Regions from separate parts of the Colwellia sp. Arc7-D genome, predicted to be linked through region 2. Evidence: predicted binding sites of a transcription regulator. Region 2 holds the regulator's gene; the other holds the start of a gene.
The links. Region 2 encodes sigma-54, which starts transcription at its own class of promoters, with help from an activator protein. Its sites were predicted from a motif close to GTTGGCACGNNNNTNGNNT; they were not measured.
Positions count from the first base shown of each region.

Region 1: a site for sigma-54 is predicted at 3,880-3,898, ahead of DBO93_RS18340 (hemerythrin domain-containing protein). Genes of this name have one in related genera too.

Region 1 is NZ_CP028924.1:4,215,708-4,223,710, reverse strand. It holds gene DBO93_RS18355 (mechanosensitive ion channel family protein) at 1-347, opposite strand, end outside; gene DBO93_RS18350 (diacylglycerol kinase family protein) at 668-2,287, opposite strand; gene DBO93_RS18345 (phospholipase A) at 2,348-3,286, opposite strand; gene DBO93_RS18340 (hemerythrin domain-containing protein) at 3,283-3,711, opposite strand; gene DBO93_RS18335 (response regulator) at 4,054-5,997, opposite strand; gene DBO93_RS18330 (response regulator) at 6,027-6,479, opposite strand; gene DBO93_RS18325 (sensor histidine kinase) at 6,469-7,947, opposite strand.
Region 2 is NZ_CP028924.1:3,890,216-3,898,218, reverse strand. It holds gene mgtE (magnesium transporter) at 1-1,305, opposite strand, end outside; gene DBO93_RS16895 (HPr family phosphocarrier protein) at 1,813-2,091, opposite strand; gene rapZ (RNase adapter RapZ) at 2,098-2,952, opposite strand; gene ptsN (PTS IIA-like nitrogen regulatory protein PtsN) at 2,959-3,411, opposite strand; gene hpf (ribosome hibernation promoting factor) at 3,441-3,728, opposite strand; gene DBO93_RS16875 (RNA polymerase factor sigma-54) at 3,764-5,269, opposite strand; gene lptB (LPS export ABC transporter ATP-binding protein) at 5,330-6,061, opposite strand; gene lptA (lipopolysaccharide transport periplasmic protein LptA) at 6,062-6,541, opposite strand; gene lptC (LPS export ABC transporter periplasmic protein LptC) at 6,573-7,139, opposite strand; gene kdsC (3-deoxy-manno-octulosonate-8-phosphatase KdsC) at 7,136-7,681, opposite strand; gene DBO93_RS16850 (KpsF/GutQ family sugar-phosphate isomerase) at 7,683-8,003, opposite strand, start outside.

The sequences.
Region 1 (8,003 bases), 330 kb from region 2:
ATATCTTGAAAGGCAAAACCTATGGCTAAACCAATAATACCCGCACCGGCTAATAATGAGGTAACTGTGCCTTGTAAACCAAGAAAATCTAATGCCACAAATATGCCTGAAAGTAGCACAACAACTTTAATAATCGATGATAGCAAGTCAGCTATTTGTTTGGAGTCGAGGGCCTTTCTTAATACCTTTCGAGTAACATTTCCGACAATTCTGGCGATAATGGAAAATATAATCGCGATGAAAACTGCCACAACCATATTTGGCAGGTGCTGAATACCTGCCTCTAACCATAGTTGAAGCTTTTCGTTGATGAGTGGCCAGAATTTATCTAACTCAATTAATTTCATTGTTTTCCTTAATTTTCTTAGCGTGTGCTTTTAGTATTTTTATGTAAATTCAACTCTTTATTGAATGTCATCATCATCAGAATCAATTGGGATAATTATGCTGTTCATTGTTAGCCTCTTTATATGCCGTGGTTATTAAGATGTCATTAAAGATAATCAAGACTTATGCCAATCCATAAGCTACTGATATTGATATGTTAATTTTTTGTGTTGATCGATTAGGTAAAGAAGCCATGTAACTTTTACAGGGTAAATTGTTAAGCCTGCAATTTTGTGGTTAATTACTTTATAGCCTTATTAAATTAAGAGTAATGCTAACTTTATTCGTCATTACTTAAGATATTTAACGATTTTGGCATAACCTCTATATGTAAACGATTCGTTGAAAATACTTCTCCATCAATAACATATTCAAGTTCATGATCTGCAGTGATAACAATTTTCTTAGCATAGTTATGTTCACTTTGAACGGGCTGTGATTGCTCGGTAAGGCCAGACCAAGCTAATTCAGCTAAACTTAGTACATTATCAGTCATGTCTTGTTGAGGTGATATCCAAGTAACATCGAGTAAACCATCTTTAATATTCGGTGCACCTCTGCCTTGCGCTAATATCGTGGTGAATGGTGCGGCATTGGCGATAACTAAACTCGTTGTATCGACAGATTGTTCAGGGTGATCATCTATTTTTATTTTCAGGGCTAATACTTCATTGCTGTTTACTGCTTGGAAAAATGCTTGTAGGTATGCGAATTGACCACCGTTATTTTTCTCTTCTCGATTAGCACCAGTGATCATCTTGTTTTCAAAACCTAAACCTGCAAGCAGTAGCATTAAGTTTTCGTTGCATTTAGCACTATCAATTTTAGTTTTTTGACCCGCAATAATAACGTCGCATGCTGTGCTAAGCGGAATAAATTTTGAGCTGATGCCAAAAAGTACATGTGCAAGTGCGTTCGCTGTACCCATAGGTAAAATCCCCATGGTTATATCTGTTTCTACTAATTCTGTTGCTACTTCAGTTAATGTGCCATCACCACCGCTGGCAATAATAGTATTGGCCCCGTTTTTAATCGCTTGTTGGGTTAACGTTTTAGCAGAAATTTCTTTGGTTGTTTCTAAAATATTGCAAACAAAATAGGGGGATAATCGTTGAATCACTTCGGCTTTATTTTCCAGCCATTTACCACCGCCAGATACTGGGTTGGCGATTATCCAGATATTATTTTGTTTTGTGAATAAGTTATCTTTATTAAACTGTACTAATGCTCGCAGCTGCGCCTTATTCAACCCTGCAGTCGAGCGTATTCCTGTTATTTTTTCTAATGCTTGAGCAACGTTGAGCGATTTATTTTTACTTAATAAATAAGCTGCCATCACCAAAACTGATCTACCACGACCCAAAGCACAATGTATAACTACGCCATTAGCATTTGAAATATGGTTGTCTACCCAATGAACCGCTTTAAGTAACTCTTCTGACTTAGGACTTTTGTGATCTAATACAGGTAAATTATAATAAGCTAATTCTTCATTCTCGGCTGTCCAATCTAAACCATCGAACTCGGCAGTAACGTCCAGTATTGCACTGACACCTTGTTTTCTTAAATAAGGAATATCTGACGGAAAAAGTCGGCATGCCAAAAACAGGTTTTTCTCAATTTCTTGAATGGCAGGTACTTTGTCATATTTTCTCGCCCATGCGTTATACAGTTGTGTGCCTAATAAAAAAGGAATAAAAATCCAACGAATATAGAAAGGTATGCTGCCATTACTTTTTTTTCTGAAAATCCAAGGTAAATCGAAAATATAAGCTAAGCTAACTAGCGATAAAGACAGGCCAACCCAAGCAAAAATAACTTTAAAGTAGAGTGTGCTCGTTAATAAAAGTGCTAAAAATGCCAAAATGGCGCCAATAAGATAATATTTCACGATAAACATGCAATGACTCCTATTTTCGATCGCTGGTTAAGTTGGGCTAATAAATTAGATTAACTTTGCTTAAATAAACTTTAGTTGAACACCGAAGCCAATGCGTTGTTGATGACGATTATAATCGACTAACGAATCGCCATAGCCATTAAAATATTGCATTAAAAGCTCATACCTTTCACTTATTGGGTAAGAAAGGTTAAGTTCAATACTGCCTTTATTATTACTGGTTTTTAGGTTGTTTCTCATTAACGCCATGACATTGAAGTCGCCAAGCGTAGTGCCGTAACCGAACTCTGTATGGCCCATAAATGTGGTTATATCTGGGTTGTCATCACCAGTTGAGTCGAAGGGATCATCTTTTTCATCTTCCTTAATTCGATACCAAGCTTTTATGTGGTAAAAGGAATCTGCATCACTGAACATTGCTGATGCAAATAATCTATTCCAGCTTCGTGATCGTAAACCACTTTGACCATTAGATTGATGGCTTAATCCAAACCGAATTTGGTTGAATTTAAAACCCGCGAAAGTGAGCTCATTTCTCCACGAATAAAATAATTCGGGTTCATAATTAGTTTCTCTAAAGGGTTTTGAAGCTTCACCATTGTAAACTTGCCAATATGAAACCGCTGTAAAAGCCATGTATAAGCCAGAGGTGCTATTTTCTACTTGGTATAACGGTAACTTAACGCTGATTTGATATTTTGCTTCTATGTTGTCAACGTTTTCAGTACTTAAACCGCTAGCGCTGAGGGTATTTGGATCACTGACATAAGAGAAAGGCAATATATAATTTAGCCTATGTTGTGAAAATGCAAATGGATTATCAATGGCTTCACCTACAGCCTCGGAACGTTGGTCGAAAATTGACGTAAGCTCTAAATCATTAGCTTTGGTTTCAGCACTGATACCAAAGCTAATAAGCAAAGTCGCACTTATTAGTAATATTTTTTTCCAACTCAGCATTAGTGTTGAGTTGAAGTTATAGGTAAATTTTTTAATCAATTTGACATCTCTGCTTGATATTGAACAGCTAACTCTGTTTTTTGGCTAGCGCTTAAGTTTTTACCGGCCTGTTGAAAAAACTCTCTTTCTTCCTCAGCCAAGTGATGGAGCACTTTGTGTTGTAATGCTTTCATGGTTTTCAACCAAACGGGTGAATCCATATCTGTTGTTTCTAACTTTGCAATAAATTCGTCGATATCATGATGTTCAGCAATAGCATGTCGAGCGAGTTCTATTGTGCTATCGAGCTTCATCAATGGCATGTAAAAGTGACGTTCTTCGGCAATAGAGTGCTGTTTGAGTTGATGCTTTAAATCAACAAAAAAGTCGCGTCTACTAGCTGAATCACCGGTAGTGTCAACTAACGCTTTCATTAACAATCTTTGTTTTTCATGATCACTGCTCAGTGCGGCAAAAATATCCATAGAAGTACCTCGTTTTATTCATCGTTTAATCGATTACTAATACTCACAAACTTAATGAATAGATCACTTAGTGAGGTTTTTAAAACCGCCTTACTTAGGCAACTTTAGAGAACAGTAATTCGATATGTAAGAGGGTATTACACCCGCTGAAGTTAATTGATTTTATATAAGCGAGATACGTACCAATATTTTAATAACATTAAAGTGCTGTTTAATAAGACTTTTGTTGTTTTGTGAATTGTACTGAGTTTAGCGTGTTAGAAACATTTACACGTAGGTAGGTAATTATTTTAGGGTTGTTAAGGTCTAGAAGCCCTTAATTACGCAGCTATTTAAGGACTTTTAGATCAGGGCTTTTAAAATATCAAGATTAATGGGTTTTAATATCGCTTTATTAATACCTGCCTGTTTCAATGCCTGTTCAGGTACTGTTGCGCCACTCACTAATATTAGTGTTATATCTGGGTAAGTGTGTTTAATTGATTGAGCTAAATCGAGACCGTTGGCATCTGGTAGATGCAGATCAAGTAATACTGTCGTCCAGTTACTTTCGTTGTGCAGTAGGTCTTGGCATATTTGAGCTGTTTGTGCTTTTACTGCTTCAACACCTAGAGATTCAAGTAATAGTACGGTTACATCAGCGGCGTCTTCATCGTCTTCAACCACTAAAATTCGCTGTGCACTGGCTTGCAATATATTTGAGTTTGGTTGGTTTTCTACCATGAGATAGTTAGCTAAGCTTTGGTATAGCTCGTGTTTGTCTATTGGCTTGGCAACAATATGATTAAAGCCAAGTGCTAGTAACTCTTGTTTTACACCTTTCATGGTGGCAGCAGTAACAGCAACAATAGGGTTGTTAAAATCTAACGCTCTTAATTTTTGAATCGCTCGTTTGCCGTCTAATGTTGGCATGTGAATATCCATTAAAACAAGATCAAAACTATGACCTTTTTCACGAGCTAATTCACATTCTTCTATTGCTTGTAAGCCGTTGGATGCATAACTAACATTGAGGCCAAACGATTGACAAATATGACCAATTAATCGTCTGATATCATCCATATCATCAACGACTAATACCTGCCCTTGTAATGGCGTGAGTGTTAAAAATTCATGGGTTGAATGTTCTTGCTCAAAAGCCAGTAGCACTCGTTCTTGATTAACAATATCGCCAGGATCGATGGAAAATGTAAATTCGCTACCTTGATTTACAACAGATTGAACGTTGATTGAACCGCCCATATGCTGAATTAATTCAGTACAAATTGATAAACCTAAACCTGCACCTTGTTCTTTTCTTGATATAAAATCTTCAACTTGCTCAAAGGGCTTAAATATATTGCCTAACATATTCTCTGGAATACCTTGGCCTGTGTCTACGACTGAAAATTTCAGCATTTCTTTTTCATTGATTAGCTCAGTCCAAACACTTAACGAAACTTGACCTTTTTCGGTAAATTTAATGCCGTTATGAAGTAAGTTAATTATTACTTGGCGAAGGCGTACAGGATCGGAATATATTTCTAAAGGTAATGGGGTGCGCGCGTGCATTACTAATTTAAGGTTTTGATCTGTAGCATGCACTTGCATTAAGCAAAATATATCTGCGATGAAACTGTCTAAGTTAATGGTTGAAAAGTTGTATTCGAGTTTACCAACGGCAATTTTTGATAAATCCAGGACATTGTTTAACAAGCCTAATAAGTGTTTGCCATTATTGAATATAATATTGAGTTCAGTTTCAGCATTTGGTGCTTTATTACTGTTTAATAATATTTCGGTATAGCCGAGTATTGAGGTTAATGGTGTTCGAAGTTCATGACTTAAGTGTGCGAGAAACCTATCTTTTGATTGATTTTGCATTTCGGCGTTTATACGCTCAACCCGTTCATTTTCAATTTCTTGTCGAGCCAGGGCATACCTAATAGCACGAGCAAATCTTGAGGTGGTAATTTCACCCTTAACGAGATAATCAACAGCGCCAGCAGCTAACGCAGACTGATCAAGCGTCTCGTCTGATTGGCCTGTTAACATTATTATAGGTGTAGAACAGCCGGCTTTTGATGCTTTTTCTAATACCGTTAAACCATTGTATGCACCAAGCTGATAATCAAGCAGGCAAATATCATGCTTTCCAAGGTTAAGCTGCTCCAGTGCTTTTGTTGGATTGGTTACCCAGTCTATTTCAAATGTATGTGAGTCTAACTGATTCAGATATTCACTGGTGAGAATGTAATCATCTTCATCATCTTCAACAAGTAGTACACGAGCAACGGGTGTGGGCATATTTTTTATATTCATTGGCTTTTTATAATTTATTCATTGGGTAACTCAACAAATTCTATCCAATATTTACCTAGCGCTTTCATTAGCTCTACTAAACCTTCAAAGTTAACCGGTTTAGTAATATAAGATGCCGCGCCTAAGTTATATCCTTTAACTTTATCTTCTTCTTGTCCTGAAGTGGTCAGAATAACAACCGGTATATTTTGTAATTCTGCATCTGCTTTAATTTCTTTCAGTGCTTCTCTGCCATCTTTTCTTGGCATGTTTAAATCAAGCAGAATTAACCCCGGTCTTGGTGAGGTGGCAGGATCTGCGTATTTACCTTCTCTTCTGAGGTATTCGAGTAGCTCCACGCCGTCTTCTACACAATATAAGTTATTGCGAACTCTACTTTCTTGTAAGGCGTCTTGTGTTAATAAACGATCATCTTCATCGTCATCGGCCATCAAAATAGTGAAAGGTTTACCTTTACTACTTAGCATTAGTATCTTCTCCAGTTAAGTTAATTAAAGTGTTATTAACAGGAATTTCAATCCTGAATTGTGTTCCCTCACCCAATATACTGGTTGCTGAAATTTTACCGCCATGCCTTTCTACAATTCGCCTGCTTATGGCTAAACCAATCCCCGTACCTTTATATTCAGTTCTGGCATGTAGCCGTTGAAAAGGTACAAATATTTTATCGGCAAACTCTTGTTCAAAGCCAATGCCATTATCTTTTACGGTGATGATATGCCATTGCTCTTGAGCAATTTCTTGTTGGCAATATTGTATGATAATTATTGGCTTAACATCTTCTTTTCGAAACTTAATCGCGTTAGAAATTAAGTTTATAAAAAGGTGGTGCATTTGGCTCGCGTCAGCATTAATTTCGGGTAAATCATCCAGTAAAATTTTTGCACCGCTTTCTTCTATACTGATCTCTATGTCGCCAATGGTACTTTCAATAAGATGTTGTAAAGGCACATTGGTAAAAGGTTTTCCGCGAGTGGATATACGCGAAAACTCGAGCAAATCATTGATCAAATTTGACATTCGCTCGGCCGCATTTTTCATTCTGTTGATGTAATCAGCGCCCTTTTCGTCTAATGATTGTGCGTAGTTTGTTTGTAACCGGTCACCAAAAGCACGAATTTTTCTTAGCGGTTCTTGTAAATCATGTGAAGCTACAAAGGCAAAATCTTCTAGTTCACGGTTACTGCGTGATAACTCATCTGAATAAAGCGTGAGTTCTTTGGTTCGAGCAGCAACTTTTTGCGCTAATTCTTCATTTTGTTGTTCAAGTTGAAGACGATATTTTACTTCACTTTTGGTATTTAATCGGGCAAAAAAGGCTAAGCCTAAAAGTAATAAAGCACTGGTAATACCCGAAATAGCGAAAGTAACTTTTGCTTCTCGCTCAACTGTTGAAAGCACGGCAAATAAGGTGTTTCGGTGGTTTATCTCGAGTATTTTTATATATTCTAATTCGGCTCGTAACTCTTTATACAAGTTACGACCCGCACCTGTCATCACAAGTTTTAACGCGCGTTTTTCTTTGTCAGCGAGTGCTAATTCAACGGTCTTTTTTAATTCATTTGTTTTTTGCTCTACCAGTATCAGTAAAGCTGCAATTCGCTCTGTTTGTTCTGGTACTTCGGAGCGAAGTTTTCGGGTATTGGTAAGTTGATCGCTTAAGCTATCTAATGCATCTTCATAGGGGGTTAAATATTCTGGTATTTCAGTCAGTAAATAGCCACGCTGGCCTGTTTCAGCCATCAAAACTAAATTATGTAAGTTATTTATTTCCCCTATAATATCTCCGGTATTATATAAACTGGCCTGAGTATCAGATAAATCTTCAATGGTTTTTATGGCTAAATAACCATTAGTTATTATCACCATAACGATGATACTTGTAATCAGCCCCCAGTTAAATACTGCGTTTTCGAAAAGCTTTTTAATGGGCATGTTTACTCGCTTTCTGGTCAATTATTACCATCTGAAATATTTTTATAAACGTTTGA
Region 2 (8,003 bases):
GGTAACTGTAGTTAAAATAACACTACCGGCTAATGCGGGATCAATATTCATCTTTTTCAGCATTAATGGCACAGTAACACCAGCAATACCGGCTGCGGTCATATTCATTAACATCGCAAAAGCGATAATGGCACCTAACATGAGGTTTTGTTGCCATATAGCGACCACAGAGGCAATTAACACCGCCCAAATTAAACCATTAAAAAAACCGATGGCTAGTTCTTTGTATAATAAAATGCGTGAGTTACTTTCACCAACATGCCCTAACGCCATACCACGAATAACAAGTGTTAACGTTTGATTACCCGCAACACCCCCCATACTAGGCACAAGCGAGTTAAGCACAGCTAAAATGGCTAATTGGTTTAAAATACCTTCAAACATACTCGAAACGGCAACAGCCATAAGCGCAGTAATTAAATTTACGCCTAACCAAATAGAGCGACGTTGCGTACTTTTTAGTACCGGGGCGAAAGTATCAGCTTCGTCATCTAGACCCGCCATACTCATCATGGAATGTTCGGCTTCTTCACGAATAATATCAACAACATCATCAACGGTAATACGACCGAGTAGTCGACCTTCTTGGTCGATAACTGGAGCAGAAAACCAATCGTAACGCTCAAAGAGTTTCGCGACATCTTTTTCATTCATATCAGCAGTAATTGCCTGAATATCTTTATCTATGAGGCTAGAAATAATGGTTTCTGCTTTCGCTGTTACTATGGATGATAATGAAACAGCGCCGATGAAATGATCTTCACGGTCAACAACATAGAAAGAGTCAGTCGCTTCGGGTAACTCACCCCGTAAGCGTAAGTAACGTAACACCACATCCACTGTCACATCAGGACGAATGGATATAGTATCGGTATTCATAATACCGCCGGCTGTGTCTTCCTCGAATGAAAGTGCTGCTTCTACACGACTGCGATCTTGCCAGTCCATCGCGTTAAGCACTTCTTGGTAAACACTGTCAGGTAATGTTCGAAAAACTTCGGCTAAATCATCAACATCCATCCCTTCTGCAACAGCAGCTAGTTTTTCTGGATTTATGTTTTTTAGAATACCTTTTCGAACTTCTTCGTTTAGCTCTTCAAGAACATCACCATGATGATCGGCATCAATTAACTGCCAAAGAGCCATACGGCTTTTGGTCGGAGATGACTCTAAAAGTAAGGCAAGGTCGTAAGCTGGCATGTCTTGCAATAACTTGCGGACATAGACAAACATACCGCTATCGAGGGCATCGTTAACCTGCTGGAGGCGTTGGTGACTATATTCTTGTTCGGAAACTTCCGGCATACTTTTACCTTTTGCCGCTACAAAACGAAAACTGTTAAGGATGTTGAACTTACTGTCAGGTGTTTAATATGGTATTTAGCACCTGAATATTATGCATTACAATCAAATTAACGTGTGAGTACGCCATATATAATTGAAAACTACATTATTTTGAGGTTAATTAAGGTTACTTTAGTCTCGTAAACTTGAACCAAAAAAATTAACCAAAAAAGTTAAACAGCCCGATGATAAATGACAATTATTAACTTTCTATTAAATTATACCAAATGAGTGAAAATTCGACTAAATGAATATGTAATGCATTTCGACTTTACAGGCAAAGCCGAGAATGAATATGCTTGAGGTAATTCGATTGTGCTAAATTCCCAACTTTAACGATAAGTTAGCTAATTCATTATTTTATATGGTATCGAATGTTAATATTTAACGCGTTGAGTTTACCGTAATTTTCGATATTTCGCAGCTTTTTTATTGACTTAACGGTGCCGACAATAAATATGAGTTTTGCTACTCGGCTTCATCAAATTTGTTGCTGAAAAGTTGGCAAATTTCTTCGAGTGCTAATTCAGCGTCTTCACCCGTAGCAATTACCTTAACGGTTTTACCTTGTGCACCTGCAAGCAGCATTATGCCCATAATACTGTTGGCGTCGGCATGATTTTCGTCTAATTCAATGGTGACTTTTGCGGTAAACTTTTGACTTAATTGTGCGAGTTTAGAAGCCGCTCGGGCATGAAGCCCAAGCTTGTTGATGATGAGAACATAACGGCTGGCTTGTGTGCTCATAGCAAGTTACGTTGTGGCAACAGGTAAATCGCGATGACGAGACTGCACGTCTTTACGTTCTTTACGCATATTATTTGCGAGTAATTCGGTGATATATACAGAGCGATGCATACCGCCGGTACAACCAACCGCTATAGTAATATAACTGCGATTATTTCGTTCTAGATGCGGTAACCAGGTCATCATGAAGCTATTTATTTGCCAAATAAACTTTGTCACAATAGGTTGGCTAGCAAGGAAATCTTGCACAGGTTTATCTAATCCGGTGAAGCCCTTAAGTTCTTTATCCCAAAATGGGTTAGGTAAAAATCGCGCATCAAATACATAGTCTGCATCTTGTGGTACGCCATGTTTAAAGCCAAAAGATTCAAAAACAACCACCATAGAACCCGATTTTTTACCTAGTATACGCTCTCTAACTAAGTCGGCTAGCTGATGTGGTGATAGCTGGCTAGTGTTAATATATAAATGTGCACGACTTGCGATAGGTTCAAGAAGCTTTTTTTCTAAGGCTATGGCTTGGTCTAAGGCTATATTTTGTCTAATTAGCGGATGTAAGCGTCGTGTCTCGCTGAAACGACGGATTAGGTCACTATCGTCGGCATCTAAATAAAGTAAACTTAGCTCTACGGCATTAGGTAAGTATTCTATAATTTCGGGTACATCGTTAGGGTCAGCAGGTAGGTTTCGAACATCTAGGCTGACGGCAACATTTTCATAATCATTAATGACGGTATGAATTAAAGCGGGTAACAAATTAACCGGTATATTATCTACACAATAGTAGCCCAGATCTTCTAATACGCGTAATGCAACACTTTTACCTGATCCTGAACGACCACTGACTATAATTAACTTCATGGGGACTTAACTCGCCTGTTGGATTAGCTGAAACAGCTCTTGGTTACTTTGGCATTTACGCACTTGTTTGCAAAATTGTTTTTCACGAAAAATTTTTGCGATACTTTGTAATGTACACAGGTGATTTTGGCATTCATTTTCGGGCACAAATAAAGCAATAAAAATGTCCACAGGACGATTATCTATCGCATCAAAATCTATCGGCTCTTCTGTGGTAATAACCACCGCAATGGGTTGGGTAGAATTATCTAAACGTCCATGCGGTATCGCTATGCCATTTCCTATGCCGGTAGAACCCATTCTTTCGCGCTTAACTAGGCTTTCTAGTAGCTGAAAAGTATCGTGTTCAACCAATTTTTCAGCGGCCAGACTACTTAAGTATTCTAGAATACGTTTTTTACTGGAACCCGGTGCTGCACAAATAGTGCATTCCGGGGTTAGGATATCTTGCAACTTCATAAACTTATAAAACCTAAAGCGACTTGGCGCTAATGCTTGTTGATTTTGCCTTTGTATTTCAAAATTTGGCGATCTAATTTATCAATTAATGCATCAATTGATGCATACATATCGTTATGTTCAGCCTTAGCGTGAACCTCCGAGCCCGTTAAATGCACAGTAGATTCAGCGATCTGGTTCAATTTTTCAACCGTTAGTACCACATGTACATTATTAATGTGTTCAAAGTGGCGCTCTATTTTTTCAAATTTAGCATTAACATAATCACGTAATGAGTCGGTAACATCGACATGGTGTCCAGTAAGATTAATTTGCATAAGCTTCATTCCTCTTTTTTGGTGATTAAGGTTGCCTACAATAGGCTTTTACGTTGATTTGACGGCGGTATAGAGAGTGACTCTCGATACTTGGCAATAGTGCGTCTTGCTACTTTAATGCCTTGTTCGGCCAAGATATCGGCGATTTTACTGTCGCTTAATGGCTTTGCGGGTATTTCGGCGGCAACAAGTTTTTTAATTAACTCACGAATAGCGGTTGATGAGCATTCACCACCATTTTCAGTACTTACATGGCTAGAGAAGAAGTATTTAAGCTCAAAAATGCCTCTGGGTGTATGCATATACTTTTGTGTAGTAACACGAGAAATAGTCGATTCGTGCATATCTACCGCTTCGGCAATATCATTTAAAACCATAGGTCGCATAGCTTCAGGGCCATGTTCAAAGAAACCCTGCTGGCGCTGTACAATACAATTGGACACTTTTAACAAGGTATCGTTCCTGCTTTCAAGGCTTTTGATAAACCATTTAGCTTCTTGCAAGTTCGAGCGAATAAATTGACTGTCTGCTGATGATTTCATCGAGCGAGACATGGCAGCATATTGTTGATTTACCGATAACTTAGGTGCTGTGTCTGGGTTTAGCTCTACAGTCCAGCGACCATTTTTCTTTTCAACCGACACGTCAGGAATAACATACTGTTCTTCACTCTTGATAACACTATCGCCCGGGCGAGGGTCTAATGATTGTATTAAGCGAATAACTTCACGTAATTGGTCTTCTTTAATGCGTAACTTTCGCATCAATTGGCGATAATCGCGATTACCCAATAATTCGATATGCTCGGTTACCGCTAACTTACTTTCAGCGAGCCAAGGCGTATCTTTTGAAAATTGGTTGAGCTGAATAAGTAAACACTCTGGAATTGAACGAGCCGCTACGCCCACCGGATCAAAAACGTTAATCCGTTTAAGCACTACTTCAATTTCATCAAGTTCAACACCATCAATGCCTACGCTTTCTAATATCTCGTCTGCAGAAACTGTTAGGTAGCCGGCATCATCTATAGCTTCAATAATAGCGATAGCAATTGTTCTATCGGTATCGCTAAATGGTGTTAGTTCCATTTGCCAAATAAGATGGTCTTGTAAGGAGTCTTTTGTTTCACCCTGATAGGTATAATCTTCTGATGCATGACCAACACCGCCACTGCTCGCACTGGCACTAAAGTTGTCATCCCAGGTTGTATCACTATTTAATTCTTCGGGTATGTCAGTTTTTGCTAGGCCTTCTGATGAGCTTATTTCATCAATAGTCGGTACAGAATCTTCGCTGCCATCTGAGGATATTTCTACGCTATCGCCAATACCAGCGGAGTATGCTTCTTCTAAATTGTCAGGGGTGTTTTCTGAATTGTTGTCGGGAGATTCATCAACTTCAAGTAAAGGGTTACTTTCAAGAGCTTCTTGAATTTCTTGTTGTAAATCCAAGGTCGATAATTGCAACAGCTTGATAGCCTGCTGCAATTGCGGGGTCATCGTTAATTGTTGTCCGATACGGAGTTGCAGAGTAGGACGCATTTACGTTTTCTTTTCCCTGTTCAAGTACATTAGTATGTTACCGAGTAAGTCTGTTATTCACTATAGCGTGAATTGTTCACCAAGGTATACATCTCTTACGTGTTGATTTGCAAGTATTTCAGTAGAGTTACCTTCGGCAATAAGCTCGCCGTGACTAACAATATAGGCATGCTCACAGACATCGAGGGTTTCACGTACATTATGGTCGGTAATTAAGATACCTATGCCACGTTCTTTTAAGTGTAGGATAATTTTTTTTATATCACCTACCGAAATTGGATCAACACCAGCAAAAGGTTCATCAAGGAGAATAAATTTAGGATCTGCAGCTAAAGCTCGCGCTATTTCAACTCGTCGACGTTCACCACCAGAAAGGCTCATGCCGAGGTTGTCTTTGATATGACCAATGTTAAATTCTTCTAATAAATGCTCAAGTTTTTCTTCTCTTTCAACGTCGGTTAGCGTTTTACGGGTTTGTAAAATAGCCATTATGTTGTCATAAACCGTTAGTTTACGAAAAATTGAAGCTTCTTGAGGTAGATAACCAATACCTTTGCGGGCACGTTCATGCATAGGCAATAAGGTTAAATCTTCGTCATTTAAAATAATTGAGCCACTGTCGTTATTAACTAAGCCAACGATCATGTAAAACGAAGTGGTTTTACCTGCGCCATTTGGTCCTAATAAGCCAACAATTTGTCCAGCAGAAACCTTCATGCTAACGTTTTTAACGACTTTTCTGCCTTTGTAGGCTTTTGCAAGGCCAATGGCTGATAATGTTGAAGTAGACATTTACTCTTGCTTGTCCTTAGATTTTTTTGGCAATTCAGTTTTATTTTTTGGCTGCAATACTGTTTCAACCTTAGCATTTTCTAAGCTTTCGGCATTGACATATTCAGTCTCGAAGTTATAGGTAATTTTACTGCCACTTACTTCACTACCTTCTTGGCGTAGCAAAGCATTACCTGAAATAACAACCGTATTCAAATCAGGTTCATAACGAATTTCATTGGCTTGTAAATTGATAGGGCTACCATCTTGCAGCGTTTGCTCAAATGTCGCAGGAGAACCTTTTGCAATATAAATTTTATTATTGCTTTTATCTTGAGTTATCACCTGTACGAGTTCTGCATTAATTGTCAGTGAACCTTGAGAGATAATGACATTATCAATATAACTGAATATTTTATTTTTCAGATCAGCTGCTTGGCGTGAAGAAGAAATTTTAATTTCTTGGTCAACATCGAATTTTTCAGCATTTACTGTCGGCATTAATAATGCAAATGCAGAAAAATAAATAAGGTTATTTTTTAATTTTTTTATAAATGGTTTGTACATGTTCAGTCAATGTCATCTGTGTTGTGTTTAAGTCTACAATTAATCCTGAGCCATACATAGTAAATCCTTTACCTAATATTAAGATTGTTTGCTCTGAGCTGATAATATTTGTTTTTAAGTCCATTTCTAGATTTTTTCCGTGTACTTCCTGTATTAAACTTTCTTCATCAGTGGCGATTAAACGTACGCGATTTTTTAATTTTACACGATTATTATTATATAGCGTGCCTTCATTGGCGGTTATTTGCCAAGTCGGTTTATTGTTTTTTGGGTACAAGGTGTAACGTGGGTATTCAAAGTGTGTGACCTCTAATTGAGCATAATGTTCCATTCGTTGGGCTTCAACATTATAGGATAATGGGCCTGTTGATTTGTAAACATCACTGTTGAGGTTTTCAGCAATAAATTCTGGCTGATTGGCACTTTCGAGAATATTGCTGGTTTGTTTTTCTGCACCAAACCATTCGAGTATGCCATAGGTTGTTAAGGCGAGTAAAAAAAGTGCTATTGTCGCAATAGTTATGCGATTCATATACTTGCACCTGACGCATTAGCTAAAGTCTGTTGACTTTGCATAATAAGATCGCAGGTTTCTCGTACCGCACCAAAACCACCGCGGGTATAAGTTATGTAGTCACACAAGTTTAAAATGGCGGGATGTGCATCATTTACTGCAATGCTAAAACCAACATAGTTTAGACAATCGAAGTCAGGCATATCATCGCCGATGTAAGCCACTTGTTCTGGCTTTAACTTTAATGAAGCGAGCATTGCTTTCAACGCTGGCAGTTTGTTTTCTTCGCCTTGCACTATATGTTTTACGTTTAATGCGGTCATACGAGTTTGTACGATATTGGATTTTCTGCCTGTAATTACACCAACATCAACACCACTAGCTCCTAGCGCTTTGATGCCATATCCATCTTTGGTATGAAAGGCTTTTAATTCTTCACCATTGTTACCTAAATAAATACGGCCATCAGAAAAAACGCCGTCAATATCACAAACAAAGAGTTTGATCTTTTGTGCTTTTTGCCAAACACTTGGCGAAACTTTTCCGTATAAACTGTCCAATTTATAGCACTCCTGATTTCAATAAGTCATGCATATTCATCGCGCCAATAGGCTGATTATCATCGTTGACGATAATTAAGCCATTAATTTTTTTGTCTTCCATAATTTTTAATGCTTCTGCCGCTAACATGTCTTGTTTAGCTACCAGTGGATTTTTTGTCATTACACTGGTGATGCTATCTTGATGAATATTAATTTCAGCATCTAAAATACGACGTAAATCACCATCAGTAAAAAGACCGACAAGTATGTTGTCACTGTCAACCACAGCCGTCATGCCTAAGCCTTTTAACGACATCTCAACTAAGGCATCTTTTATTTT